4 regions of the Marinomonas sp. ATLA20 genome follow, and region 3 is predicted to be linked to each of the others. Evidence: predicted binding sites of a transcription regulator. Region 3 holds the regulator's gene; each other region holds the start of a gene.
What was found. The regulator sigma-54, encoded in region 3, starts transcription at its own class of promoters, with help from an activator protein. The targets are predictions, from matches to a motif close to TGGCACNNNNNTTGCTNT.
Positions count from the first base shown of each region.

Region 1: the regulator sigma-54 is predicted to act here: its motif matches at 1,996-2,013, upstream of AC2A4J_RS06010 (circularly permuted type 2 ATP-grasp protein).
Region 2: the regulator sigma-54 is predicted to act here: its motif matches at 1,577-1,594, upstream of hmpA (NO-inducible flavohemoprotein).
Region 4: the regulator sigma-54 is predicted to act here: its motif matches at 2,031-2,048, upstream of AC2A4J_RS12005 (ANTAR domain-containing response regulator).

Region 1 covers NZ_JBXUKU010000002.1:339,988-343,174, forward strand. The annotation lists gene AC2A4J_RS06005 (alpha-E domain-containing protein) at 1-356, opposite strand, end outside; gene AC2A4J_RS06010 (circularly permuted type 2 ATP-grasp protein) at 359-1,813, opposite strand; gene AC2A4J_RS06015 (FAD-dependent monooxygenase) at 2,147-3,187, shown strand, end outside.
Region 2 covers NZ_JBXUKU010000001.1:269,534-272,720, forward strand. The annotation lists gene AC2A4J_RS01170 (glutathione S-transferase family protein) at 1-237, shown strand, start outside; gene hmpA (NO-inducible flavohemoprotein) at 340-1,530, opposite strand; gene norR (nitric oxide reductase transcriptional regulator NorR) at 1,737-3,187, shown strand, end outside.
Region 3 covers NZ_JBXUKU010000009.1:70,924-74,110, forward strand. The annotation lists gene mgtE (magnesium transporter) at 1-299, opposite strand, end outside; gene AC2A4J_RS15080 (HPr family phosphocarrier protein) at 307-576, opposite strand; gene ptsN (PTS IIA-like nitrogen regulatory protein PtsN) at 586-1,035, opposite strand; gene AC2A4J_RS15090 (RNA polymerase factor sigma-54) at 1,053-2,522, opposite strand; gene lptB (LPS export ABC transporter ATP-binding protein) at 2,601-3,187, opposite strand, start outside.
Region 4 covers NZ_JBXUKU010000006.1:138,455-141,641, forward strand. The annotation lists gene AC2A4J_RS12000 (CmpA/NrtA family ABC transporter substrate-binding protein) at 189-1,388, opposite strand; gene AC2A4J_RS12005 (ANTAR domain-containing response regulator) at 1,385-1,990, opposite strand; gene AC2A4J_RS12010 (response regulator transcription factor) at 2,193-2,828, opposite strand; gene AC2A4J_RS12015 (HlyD family type I secretion periplasmic adaptor subunit) at 2,933-3,187, opposite strand, start outside.

The DNA.
Region 1 (3,187 bases), on a different contig from region 3:
TTCTGTTGTGCGTATAGATCCAGCTCGTTTATCAGCTCCCAAGTTTCTCTGGGAACAGCATCACGTGTAGTACGAATATTTTCTTTAACCATTTTCAATGATGACAACATGGAGTTGAAGTTGGTGTCATCGGCTAAAAGAAATTTCACCACGTTGCGTTCGTCTTTGACTTTATAGCGTTGTTCGAATAATTCTTCACCACTGAGTATCTCGATTAAGTTATACCAAGATACTTCGATGTTTTTTGGCAGGTCGAACAATAGGTCGTCATAAACACTGACCAAGCGGGCCGTGTTTTCAACGCGTTCCAAATACCGTGCGCTCCAATATAAGCGTTCTGCGACTCTAGATAACATGATTACTGCCCCTTTGTTTCAACAATCCAAGTGTCTTTACTACCACCACCTTGTGACGAATTAACGACCAAGGAGCCTTTTTTCATTGCGACGCGGGTTAAGCCGCCAGTGGTAACGTAAGTATCCTTAGCTTGTAAGATGAATGGACGAAGGTCTAAGTGGCGAGGTTCTAGCACACCTTTGGATATAAGCGTTGGTGCGGTGGATAATTTCAATGTTGGTTGAGCAATGTAATTACGAGGATTTTTAGTAATTAGCTCAGCAAACAGTGCTTGTTCTTTTTTGGTTGAATGAGGACCAACCAGCATGCCATAACCGCCAGATTCGTTGGCTGGTTTAACCACCAATTTATCTAGGTTAGCAAGGACGTAGGCTCGCTGTTCAGGATCGTCACATAAGAAAGTTTCGACGTTGTTAAGAATTGGCTCTTCGTTTAAGTAGTAACGAATAATAGCTGGAACATAAGCGTAAACGACTTTGTCATCGGCAACACCAGCGCCCGGTGCGTTTGCTAAGGCGACATTGCCTGCTCGCCATGCACGCATGAGACCCGCAACACCCAGTACAGATTCTGGATCAAAGGCTTCTGGATCGATGAATAAGTCGTCAATACGACGGTAGATCACATCCACACGCTCTGGCCCATCGATGGTTTTCATATAGACGCAGTCGTCGCTGTCGACAAACAAATCACTGCCTTCTACTAATTCCGCGCCCATTTGTTGCGCCAAGAAAGCGTGTTCAAAATAAGCGGAGTTATAAATACCCGGTGTTAACACTACGATCTCAGGGTTTTCTATGTCTCTTGGAGACAAAGACGCCAAGGTGTCAAACAATTGCGAGGTATATGAATCGACCGGTAAGATGGATTCGTTTTCAAACAATTCAGGGAGAACACGCTTGGTAATGGCGCGGTTTTCTAGCATGTATGATACGCCAGAGGGCACACGTAAGTTATCTTCTAAAACAAAGAAGTCGCCGTTTTCATCTCGTACTAAATCGGTACCACAAATATGTGCCCATACGCCGTAGGCTGGTGATACGCCAACACATTCTGGTCTAAAATTTTTGGAGTCTTTAATAATGTGTTCTGGGATGATGCCGTCTTTAATGACGTTTTGGTCGTGGTATAGATCGTTGATGAAAAGGTTAAGGGCGGTGAGGCGTTGTTTTAATCCTGCTTCAGCTATTTTCCAGTCTGAGGCTTCTATCGTGCGGGGAACTATATCGAAGGGCCATGCTCTGTCTATATTGCCTTCCTCTGTGTAGACCGTGAAGCTGATGCCCATTTCTTGTATTGTTGCTTCGGCAGTGAGGCGCCTCTTTTCTAGTTCGTCTTCTGAAAGACTGTCTAGATATCCCAAGAGTTGTTTTGCAGGAGATCTTGCTGTGCCTTTGTCATCAATTAACTCGTCAAAAAAATCAGCTGACTGATAATGGCTCGTTAGTTTTTCCATGTATACCTCGTTCTCTTTATCAAGCCGGAGGTGGGTGCTTTAAACTTGCACACATTTGCGTGCTCTTTTTGTGCATCCGCCCCACATTGGGGAGACTTCTTTAGTTTGTAAGGTGGAATCTAGCTATATCGTTACCCTGATTTGCTAGGCTACTTATAATGTTTTCGCACTACTGGAGAAATATAGCAAGGATCGAGCCATAGTATTTGAAAAGTATTTCCATATTTTTTGTTTCACCATAAGTGATATAGATCGGTTTTATTTAGGTAAGAATTCGCTACTATGGCGCTTTTGATTCTTGCAAAAATCAGCATTAACGAAGAGGGCAGGTGAGTGGATCAGGTGAATAGTGTTGTGATTGCTGGGGCTGGGATTGGAGGCTTGTGTGCGGCATTGGCGCTGGCTAAGCAAGGTATTCAAGTCGTGGTGTGTGAGCAAGCTGCGAGCCTAGGTGAAGTTGGCGCTGGACTGCAAATAAGTCCCAATGCTTTAAAAGTTTTGCGACACTTAGGGTTAGAAGCTGAATTGAGCCAATTCGCCTTTGTCCCGCAACACGCTGCGATCCGTGATTATAAGTCGGGTGAGTATTTTCTGAAGTCGCCATTGGGGGAGCATGCCGAAGCTCGTTATGGTGCGCCTTACTGGCATTTGCATCGTGCTGATTTGCATCAGGTTTTAGCTGAAGCTTGTGCAAACGCAGGTGTTGAATTGGTATTAAATGCTGCCGTGGTTGGCTATCGAGAGAATACCGAACTCAAACAGGTTTGTTTGTTGCTCGAAGAGGGTCGAGAGTTTTACGCCGATTTGTTAATTGGTGCCGATGGTATTCGTTCAAAAGTACGTGAGCAAATGTTAGGGCAAGAGCGCCCAGCCTTTATGGGGCAAGTTGCATGGCGTGGTGTTATCCCGGTCAGTGATCTAACGGTTGATATCAAGCCGGATGCCTGTGTTTGGGTGGGTCCGGGCCGTCATTTTGTGAGCTACTATTTGCGCGGCGGTGACTATGTGAACTTTGTTGCCGTGGAAGAGCGCAGTGATTGGCAATCTGAATCATGGCGTGAAGAGGGCGATGTAAACGAGTTGAAGCGTGCTTTTGCAGATTGGCACCCTGAAGTAAGCGAGTTAATAAAATCCGCGAGCCGTACTTTTTTATGGGCTTTAAATGGCAGGGCTGAATTATCAACTTGGCATCAAGGTCGAGTGGTTTTACTGGGGGATGCTTGTCACCCTATGTTGCCTTTCATGGCGCAAGGTGCCGCGATGGCGATTGAAGACGGATATGTGCTCGCTGAGTGTTTATCACGTTATGTTTTGAAGGAAGCTTTGCAAAGATACGAGCAATCTCGTAAACCTAGAGCAACTAATATTCAGAAT
Region 2 (3,187 bases), on a different contig from region 3:
GATAAAATGCTGAAAACACTGTTCGACCAAATAGCCAAAGGTCCTTATTTATTAGGAGAACAACTTTATGCGGTAGATATTCTGTGGGGTATCAGTTTGAAATGGTGTCGTATGTTTGGACTAATCACCACCAACCCTGTGGTGGATGCTTATATTGAACGCGTCATCTCACGTCCAGCGTTTATTAAAGCTGAACAACAAGACCAAGCACTGCTGCTTGCCCAGGAAAGTGAGTAACCCCCTCCCAACCTCCCCCTTAGCAGGGGAAGGAGCCAGTCTTGCTGTATTAACTCCCTCCCTTTTTGTTTTTCAAAGGGAGAGTTAGGGAGGAGTTAAAGATCACACCTCTTGGTGCGGGCCAAACAATTCGTAATTAATGCGGTCTGCTTCTACCCCAAGGGTTAACAATTGCTGTTTGACGAACATCATAAAGCCTACTGGCCCGCACAAGTAAAACTCGCCATTTGTCAGCGGTAAGCTGTCTTTGATGGCATCGAGTTGCATCATGCCGTTTAGTACACCTTCCTCTTCGCTGTCGGTTTGCTCATACCAAGTGTGAACAGACAAGTTTAGCTGGTCTTTAAGGCTGTCTACGTGCTCCTTGAAGGAATGCTGACCTTGGTGAGCACAAGCGTGTAAATAGCTTACAGGGTGGCTGTATTGCTGCTTAGCGAGTGTATTTAGCATGGCTTGCATTGGTGTTAAGCCGACACCACCAGAAATCAATACCACTGGTGTTTGCTTGTCTTGGAAAACGAAGTCTCCAGCGGGTGGCATGGCTTCAATTTCGTCGCCAACGTTTAGATGATCGTGTAGATAGCTCGACATCACGCCAGCAATGTCACCGGCTCCTTCGCGTTTCACGCTGATGCGATAGCTTTTGCCATTGGGCGTTGTGGATAGAGAGTATTGACGTATCTCATCGAACTCATTGCCTTTTGGATGTAACTTAACGCCCAAGTATTGGCCGGGCTGATAATCGATTACGGCCCCGCCATCGACTGGCTCAAACACGAAACTAGTCACTAAATCAGATTCTGGTGTTTTAGATGCCACGCGGAAACGACGGAAGTCTTTCCAGCCGCCTTGTTGCGCCGCGCGTTCAGCATAAAGGTCGCCTTCTACCTTGATAAAAATACCCGCTAGTTGTGTGTAAGCTGCTGCCCAAGCTTCTTCTACGTCTTTGGTGAACGCTTCTGGTGCCAGTTCACGCAAGGTTTCAATCAGGTGATGACCAACGATGTCGTATTGATTTGGTTGGATGTTAAAACTGGTGTGCTTATGAGCGATACGCATCACGGCGCTGGTTAGCACTTCTAGATTATCGATGTGTGTAGCGTACGCCGCGATGGCATTGAACAAAGCCGCCGGTTGGCCACCGGTTCTTTGATGCGTCATGTTGAACACATCTTTTAGTTCTGGGTTATGAGAAAACATGCGTTGATAAAAATGCTCTGTAATCGCTGTGCCTGCAGAAGCAAGAAGCGGGATAGTGGCTTTTACTGTGTCTATGTGTTGTTGAGATAACATTTTTGTATCCTTTTAAGTGGATGATTAAAGTCTTGTTATCTTTTCTATAGCGAAGCCCGTGCCAACTAAAAAATAGTTATTTAAATCAGTTGTTTAGATTTTTAACATTAATATAAGAGTCAATAAGACTCGCAAATTAAAAAGTCCATATGATATGTTTGAGTCAAATTGACACGAACCGTAATTCACCTTATGAGTCGACCACCATGAATCAGGTTTCAAATAACGCCTTACTGAGTTTTGCCCTTGATCTTGCTAGTGCGGTGACACAGCCCAATCGTTTTGAACAATTGGTTTACGCGGTGCGGGCTACGATTAACTGCGATGCTGTTGTTTTGTTGTCTCATAGCCATGGTGTGTTGACGCCGCTTGCCCAGCGAGGGTTGTCGGATGACATGATGGGACGCCGATTTATTATTGATGAACATCCTCGTTTAAAAGCCATTAGTAGCGACCATTATCCGGTACGTTTTCCTGCTGACTCGCCTCTCCCCGATCCTTACGATGGCATGGTATTAGGTCATGATGAGAATTTACCTGTGCACTCTTGCATGGGCGTTCCGCTGTATTTGGAAGGGAAGTTAATCGGCGTTGTCACCTTAGACAGTATCCAGCCGGGCGTTTTTGATGATATTGACGCACGTGCGTTAGAAATCATCGGCACCATGGCGGCGATGACGTTAAATACCGCCATCTTGATGGAACAATTAGAAAACCAGTCGCAACATGCTCAGAACGTATTAAAAGTAATGGGTGAACAAAGCCATGAAATGATTGGACAAAGTAAGGCCATGCAAGACCTCAAACAGTCTATTAACTTGGTCGCAGCATCGGACTTTTCCATCTTGATCGAAGGCGAAACGGGCGTTGGCAAAGAGCTTGTCGCACGAGCCCTGCATGAGCATTCTTCCCGTTCCGACGCGCCCATGGTGTATGTAAATTGCGCTGCGATACCGCACCATCTTATTGAAAGTGAGTTGTTTGGGCATGTGAAAGGCGCCTTTACTGGAGCGGATCGAGATCGCGACGGTAAGTTTTTATTGGCCGATGGTGGAACCTTGTTGCTCGATGAAATTGGTGAACTGCCGCTAGAAGTACAGGGTACTTTGCTTCGTGTTATCCAAAACCAAGAAATCCAAGCGGTTGGCAAAGATCAAATCCGCAAAGTAAACGTACGTATCATTGCTGCAACCAACCGACATTTAGAGACTGAAGTGGCAGAGCATCGTTTTCGTGCTGATTTGTTTCATCGTCTTAGTGTGTTTCCTATTCAAGTTCCTGCGCTGCGTGATAGACAAGGCGACATTGCTTTATTGGCCGGCTTCTTTGCAGAGCGATTCCGCCGTAAATTGGGTCTGCAACAACTCACCTTGTCTGCGTCGGCAATCGATTTATTAGACGCTTATCACTGGCCCGGAAATGTGCGCGAACTGGAACATGTTATTTCTCGTGCTGCGCTATTTTCTAAAGCAGAGAGTTCAAAGTCAGAAAGCGCAAAAGCCGATAATCCAACGGGTATTACCGTTATCACTTCGGCTCATTTAACAGGGTTACAAATTGATAATAGTGCTAAAGAAAAGATACAGAAAAATGAACTGGAACCGCCGCGCTTAGAAAAACACAAACCAATCGATTTGCGTTTAGAAACAGAAACTTA
Region 3 (3,187 bases):
TCGGCAAGGTCATCGCTTTCAAAATGTTCGGATACGGCGATTAATCGCTCTGTATCCATGTTTTTCATGAATTGTACGCCAATATCTTCGCTCAGATATTGCAGTACTTCGCCTTCATTTTTGGCTTCAATTAGCTCCCAAAGAAGCTTACGTTCTTTGGGAGGGGAGGACTCTAATAGGCGAGCAACGTCCTGAGCTGGCAAAGCGCCGTTAAGTAAATAACGGATTTGCATGGTGGCACCAGATTCGAGCGATTCGGTGACCGTTTGCAGGTGGTTAAGCGTGTTTTGCTCTGACATTGATTCCTTACTCGTCTTCACCAAAACGATTGTTAATTAATTCTATCACCGCTTTAATTGCGTCGTTTTCATCTTCACCGTTGGTTTTGACACGAATTTCAGTGCCTTTGCCAGCGGCCAGCATCATCATGGCCATAATGCTTTTTCCATCAACATTGCGGCCTTCTTTTTCTATGGTGATGTCGCAAGAGAAACGAGAGGTTGTTTCAACCAGCTTGCCCGCTGCGCGAGCATGCAAGCCCAGTTTGTTTATGATTGTGACGGACTCTTCCTGCATGCTTATTACCTATATTAATGAGTCAAATATATTGAATAGTTCTTCACTGCTTTGTGCCGCACGTAATTTATCCAGTGATTCTGGAGATTGTGCTAACTCAGCGATTTGAGCCAATGTAGAAAGGTGTTGATCGCATTCTTGAGGTGGCACAATCAGCGCAAATATTAGGTCGACCGCTCGTTTATCGATAGAGTCAAAATCAATTGGAGTTTGCAGTGACATGACAACGATAGCTGTGTGGTTTGCCGACTCTAGACGACAATGCGGAATGGCAATGCCATTACCAATGCCTGTACTGCCTAGTTTTTCTCGGCCAAGTAGTGCGTCATAGATTTCTTCGTTGTTGCAATGAAGGCGGTTGGAAGCGACTTCAGCAAGGCTCTCAAGGACGCGTTTCTTACTAACAATGTCTTGTTTTGCGAGAACAAGTTCTGCTTTTAATAATGATTTCAAGGACATGATAAAATGGTATCCGTTTAGATCAGTCGTTTTCGTTCATTGGAAGGAGGGATGTTCATCGCCTCTCGATATTTGGCTACAGTACGTCGCGCAACCTGTATGCCTTGGTCTGCTAAAATAGCCGCTAGCTTGTTATCACTTAATGGCTTTTTCGCTGGTTCATCTGACACAAGCTTCTTAATCATAGCTCGTATTGCGGTAGAAGAACATTCTCCTCCAGAGGCGGTATTCACGTGGCTGGAGAAAAAATATTTAAGCTCAAAAATACCTTTTGGTGTGTGCATGTATTTTTGCGTCGTCACCCGTGAAATGGTTGACTCATGCATACCCACTTCTTCTGCAACATCATGAAGCACCATGGGTTTCATGGCTTCTTCACCGAGTTCGAAAAAATCAATTTGTCGACTTACAATGCAGCTGGCCACTTTCAATAATGTTTCGTTGCGGCTCTGCAAGCTCTTCATGAACCATTTTGCTTCTTGAAGAGAGGTTTTGATGTAAGTGGCGTCTTCTGTAGTTGCCGCTGTGCTCGCCATCGCAGAATAGGTTTCATTGATTTTGATTGGCGGTAGGGCGTCGTTGTTTAGCTCAACTTGCCATACACCATGACGCTTTTTCACTGAAACATCAGGAATGACGTAATCTGTATCATCTGCGTCGATCACTGAACCTGGGCGCGGGTTAAGCTGTTGAATCAAGTTGACGACTTCTTTTAGCGCTTCGTCTTTTAGTTTTGTCTTGCGGCTCAGTTGTGCGAAATCTCTATTACCTAATAGTGGCAGGTAATGGTCAATAAGGTTGTACGTGCTTTTGTAAAGTGGATGACTCTGGAAGGCTTCTAGTTGTACTAGAAGGCAGTCGCGTAGGTCGATTGAGCATACGCCAACAGGGTCGAAGCGTTGCAGTCTATGTTGCACAGCAATGACTTCTTCTATTTCTAGGTCTTCTAATTCGATGCCAAGGGACTCACAAATGTCATCGGTAGAAATGCTTAAGTAGCCATCAGGTTGAACGCATTCAATAATGGCATAAGCAATTTCAATGTCACGGTCTGACATGTGAGTTAAGTTCAATTGCCAAATTAGATGGTCTTGGATACTTTCAGCTGGAGCGTTGCGACTTTCGAAGTCTCCGTCACCTTCATAACTATTGTGATCACTGACAGCAGCAGAACTTTGATAGGTGTCATCCCAGTTACTATCGATAGATAGTTCTTCGGGGATGCTTTCAGTCCACTCTGATTCAACGCGTGCTTCTTCGTTGTTATCGACGGTTGTCTCAGGGGCACTTTTGGATTCTATGCTGGCTGGTATTTCGTTATGCAGTTGTTCGTCGTCGTCTAGCTCAAGCAGCGGGTTAGATTCAAGGAATTCGTGTATTTCTTGTTTTAAATCCAACGTAGAAAGCTGCAGCAAGCGAATAGCCTGTTGCAGTTGAGGCGTCATTGTCAGCTGTTGGCCGAGCTTTAATTGTAAAGACTGCTTCATAGAGCAACTCTTTCTTCTAATTGAATGAATTGGAATGAGTTGTGCATACTACTCCCTTTCTACAGCAATGATAAGGGGTTACAGACGGAAGTCGTCACCTAAATAGACCTTTTTGACTTGTTCATTGTTAATGACGGTATTGGCGTCACCGGATGCAATAATGTAACCATTGCCAACAATGTAAGCTTTGTCACAGATGTCTAGAGTCTCTCTGACATTATGGTCGGTAATTAGAACGCCGATTCCACTCTCTTGGAGGTGTTTAATAATGTGCTTTATATCTCCGACCGAAATCGGGTCTACGCCAGCAAAGGGTTCATCAAGTAAGATGAATTTTGGGTTCATCGCAACGGCTCTGGCTATTTCTACTCTGCGTCTTTCTCCGCCTGATAATGCCATGCCTAGGTTGGTGCGAATATGAGTAATGTGAAACTCTTCAAGAAGTTCTTCCAGTCGCTCATTTTGTTGTGCTTTTGTTAGTTCTTTGCGTGTTTCTAAGATGGCTAGAATGTTGTCTTCAACGGTCATCTTACGAAAAATTGATGCTTCTTGTGGAAGGTAGCCGATGCCTTTTTGCGCACGTGTATGCATAGCATCGCCAGTCACATCGACACCGTCAATAAAAACGCCACCCGCATCATTTGTCACCATGCCTACGATCATAT
Region 4 (3,187 bases), on a different contig from region 3:
TTTTTAAAAATACTTTATCTCTATGTGATTTATAAAGCACGCAATGTGCCAAGTAAAACAAACGACTGATTTATATGACATTTTATATTTAATAGCCCAGATTTTTTAATATCACCATATTTAAAAATCTTTATTTTTGCCCAATTATCTTGCACAGCGCACTAAAACATCACACCATCAGATACGCTTTACGCAAATGTTTCAAACCCCTTTAAGATCCCCTCTGGATGTAAACGCACCTTCCCATGTGACACCAAAGAAAGCCAAGCAGCTTCGTCTGCCTCTGGCAACTGCCACTCAATGGTGTTTTTTTCTTCGGCCAAGCCAAGCGCCTTATAATAAAGATCTTTACGATAAATCTGCTCAGCTAACTGATTAAGCTTGGATACATCACCTAACTGTTGCCAACGATGCATCTGAGCCATGATCCATAGCGCATAACTCGGTAACGGCTTATTAATGTCACTACCAGAAAAACGCTGAAACGCTTCCATCGGCCAATCAAACTGCCCTTTTGGCTTAATAGAGCCAAATCCATACACTAGCTGCTGAATCGTGCAATTTAAATAGTCAGGATGACTCAAGATGCTAAGCAGCTCTGCTTGATTTTCTGCCTCATCTACCCATAGACATGCTTTTTCTAAAGCTCGAATAATAGCAAGGTGTTGCGCATGATTTTGCTCGGCCCAAATAGTGTTCACACCAAACACCTTCTCTGGCGTACTTCCCCAAATTTCATACCCGGTAACCAGCATATGGCCAACACCCTGCTCAACCGCTAGACTGTTCCATGGCTCACCGACGCAATAGCCATCTATGTCGCCACGTCTTAAGTTATCAACCATTTTTACCGGTGGAATAACCGCTATCTGAACATCTTTATCTGGATTAATACCTGCTCGACTAAGCCAGTCCCGTAACTGATAATTATGGGAGGAATAGGGATAGACCATCGCAAAACGCAGCGGAGCGACATTATCACCTCGGCTATCTATTAGCCTTTTTAAGGCGATACCCGTTCGGATGTCCGAAGAAGAGCTCGAAAAATGTTGAAGCTGGTCGTACAGAGAGTTACCAATAGTAATACCGTTACCATTATGGCTTACAGTAAAACTGGTTTGCATAGCCGTTTTGATGCTACCTATCCCTAAGCTCGCAGCGATCGGCATAGATGACAACATGTGCGCACCATCTAACAAATTAAACGCCACTTTGTCGCGAATACTCGCCCAAGACGCTTCCTTCGAAAGCACAACATTGACACCTTCACTGACAAAAAAACCCTTCTCTTGAGCAATAACAAAAGGCGCACAATCGATGAGTGGGATAAATCCGATACGAATGGGATCCGCATTTTGAATAAGAGTATTTGGTTGCGTTATGTTCATTTCGTTTCTCCCATCAATTCCATGACGGATATGATATTTCGAGCAACATCGGTCATGCGTTGACTACGATCCATTGCCAGTTTTCGCAGAGCTTGATAGGCCGCTGGCTCATCACATTTTTGATGTTTCATGATTAAACCTTTTGCTTTATCTATCAACTTACGATCCTCAAGCTGACTTTTTACCGACTCCAGTTCAGAGCGAAGTGCCTGAAACTCTCTAAATCGTGCAATAGCAACCTGCAACAATGCCTTAACGCTGCCACTATTCACACCATCAACCACATAAGCACTCACCCCGGCTCTAATAGCGGCCTCTACATACTTAGAGTCGTCCTGTTCAGCAAACATAACAATTGGGCGAGGATTATCTTGAGTGAGGCGAGACATATTTTCTAACATGTCTCGATCCGGCGACTCAATATCAATAATAACCATATCTGGTTGAAATTCTGCCACCGCTTCTGTCAGGTTTTTAGCATTCTCTAACCGTCTAATGACACGATAGCCACTATCAATCATAGCTTGTTCTACAATAGCCGCTCTCGCTGGCTCATTATCAACGAGCATCACGGTTAATTCTTTTTCTGGGGGAGCAGGCATGGTGCATTCTCTTAAAAACGTGAAGTGATAATCAGAAGAAAATGCAAGATATGCGCCATTAAGACACACTAATTCCCCAAGGAGCAGATACAAAAAAAGGCTCTAAAATAGAGCCTTTAAAAGTGATGAGCTAGATGAATATTGCGTTAGTTCTGATCCTACGAGCAGAATCAGTGCAAACGTGTAATATCTATGATCCAATTTAATGCACAGCGTATCTAGTCTGTGCTAATAACGCTAAAGCCAAACGATCTTTGGTGTTGGTCTTCTTGAAAATAGAGGTCAAATGGGCTTTGACGGTGCGTTCAGTAATGTCCATTTCTAGTGCGATTTGCTTGTTCGATAATCCTCTTGCAACATGCAGAGCAACGTTTAATTCACGCTCAGATAAATCATCTAGTTCATCGTTGTGAATTTCTTCTGGTGCGGCAGATTGCTGCATAATGAGCTGCTGAATGAAAGCTTTTCCACCCCAGATTTCACCGGAATCAACCACAGACAGCACTAAAGAAAGCTGTTCTTGACCAATATAAGGTGCACACTGGCCACAAACGCCAACAGAGAAAAGTCTTAATGCCGCGGCTTGGCTTGATTGATTAGGGAAGACAATGACCTTTTGGTTTGGAAAGGCTGAACAAAGTGCAACAACTTCCTCAACCTGTTTAGGTAAAGATATATCTTCCAAATAAATAAAGCAGTACTGGAAACCGGACGCAGTTTCAAGCGCGTGATACACCTCTTCTAATGTTTTCACTCGAACCAAAGAATCGCTCACACTGACTATTTGATTCCAATGTTTCCATACGGCATCGTCTGTATTCCAACACAAAGTTTTCAAAGTAAGTCTCGTCCTATCAAGTGCGATGAACCATTCTAACCAGCAAACGATAACACATTGTTAACATTTGTAACCAAGCACTGTGCCCAGAAAGATTTTTGTAATTACCGCTCACGAAGCGCATTTTGTTTTGCTTTTAAAATAGGTTTCAGTAAGTAATCTAACAGTGTTTTCTTACCCGTAATGATATCGACTGTCGCCTGCATACCTGGGATGATCGGCAATGGCGCCTCTTTAGTACCTAAATAGTTCTTATCTGTTCTTACCCTTACTAAATAAAAGCTATTCCCTTCTTCATCAAGAATAGTATCGGCACTAATATTTTCAACCACACCATGCAAACCACCAAAGATGGAAAA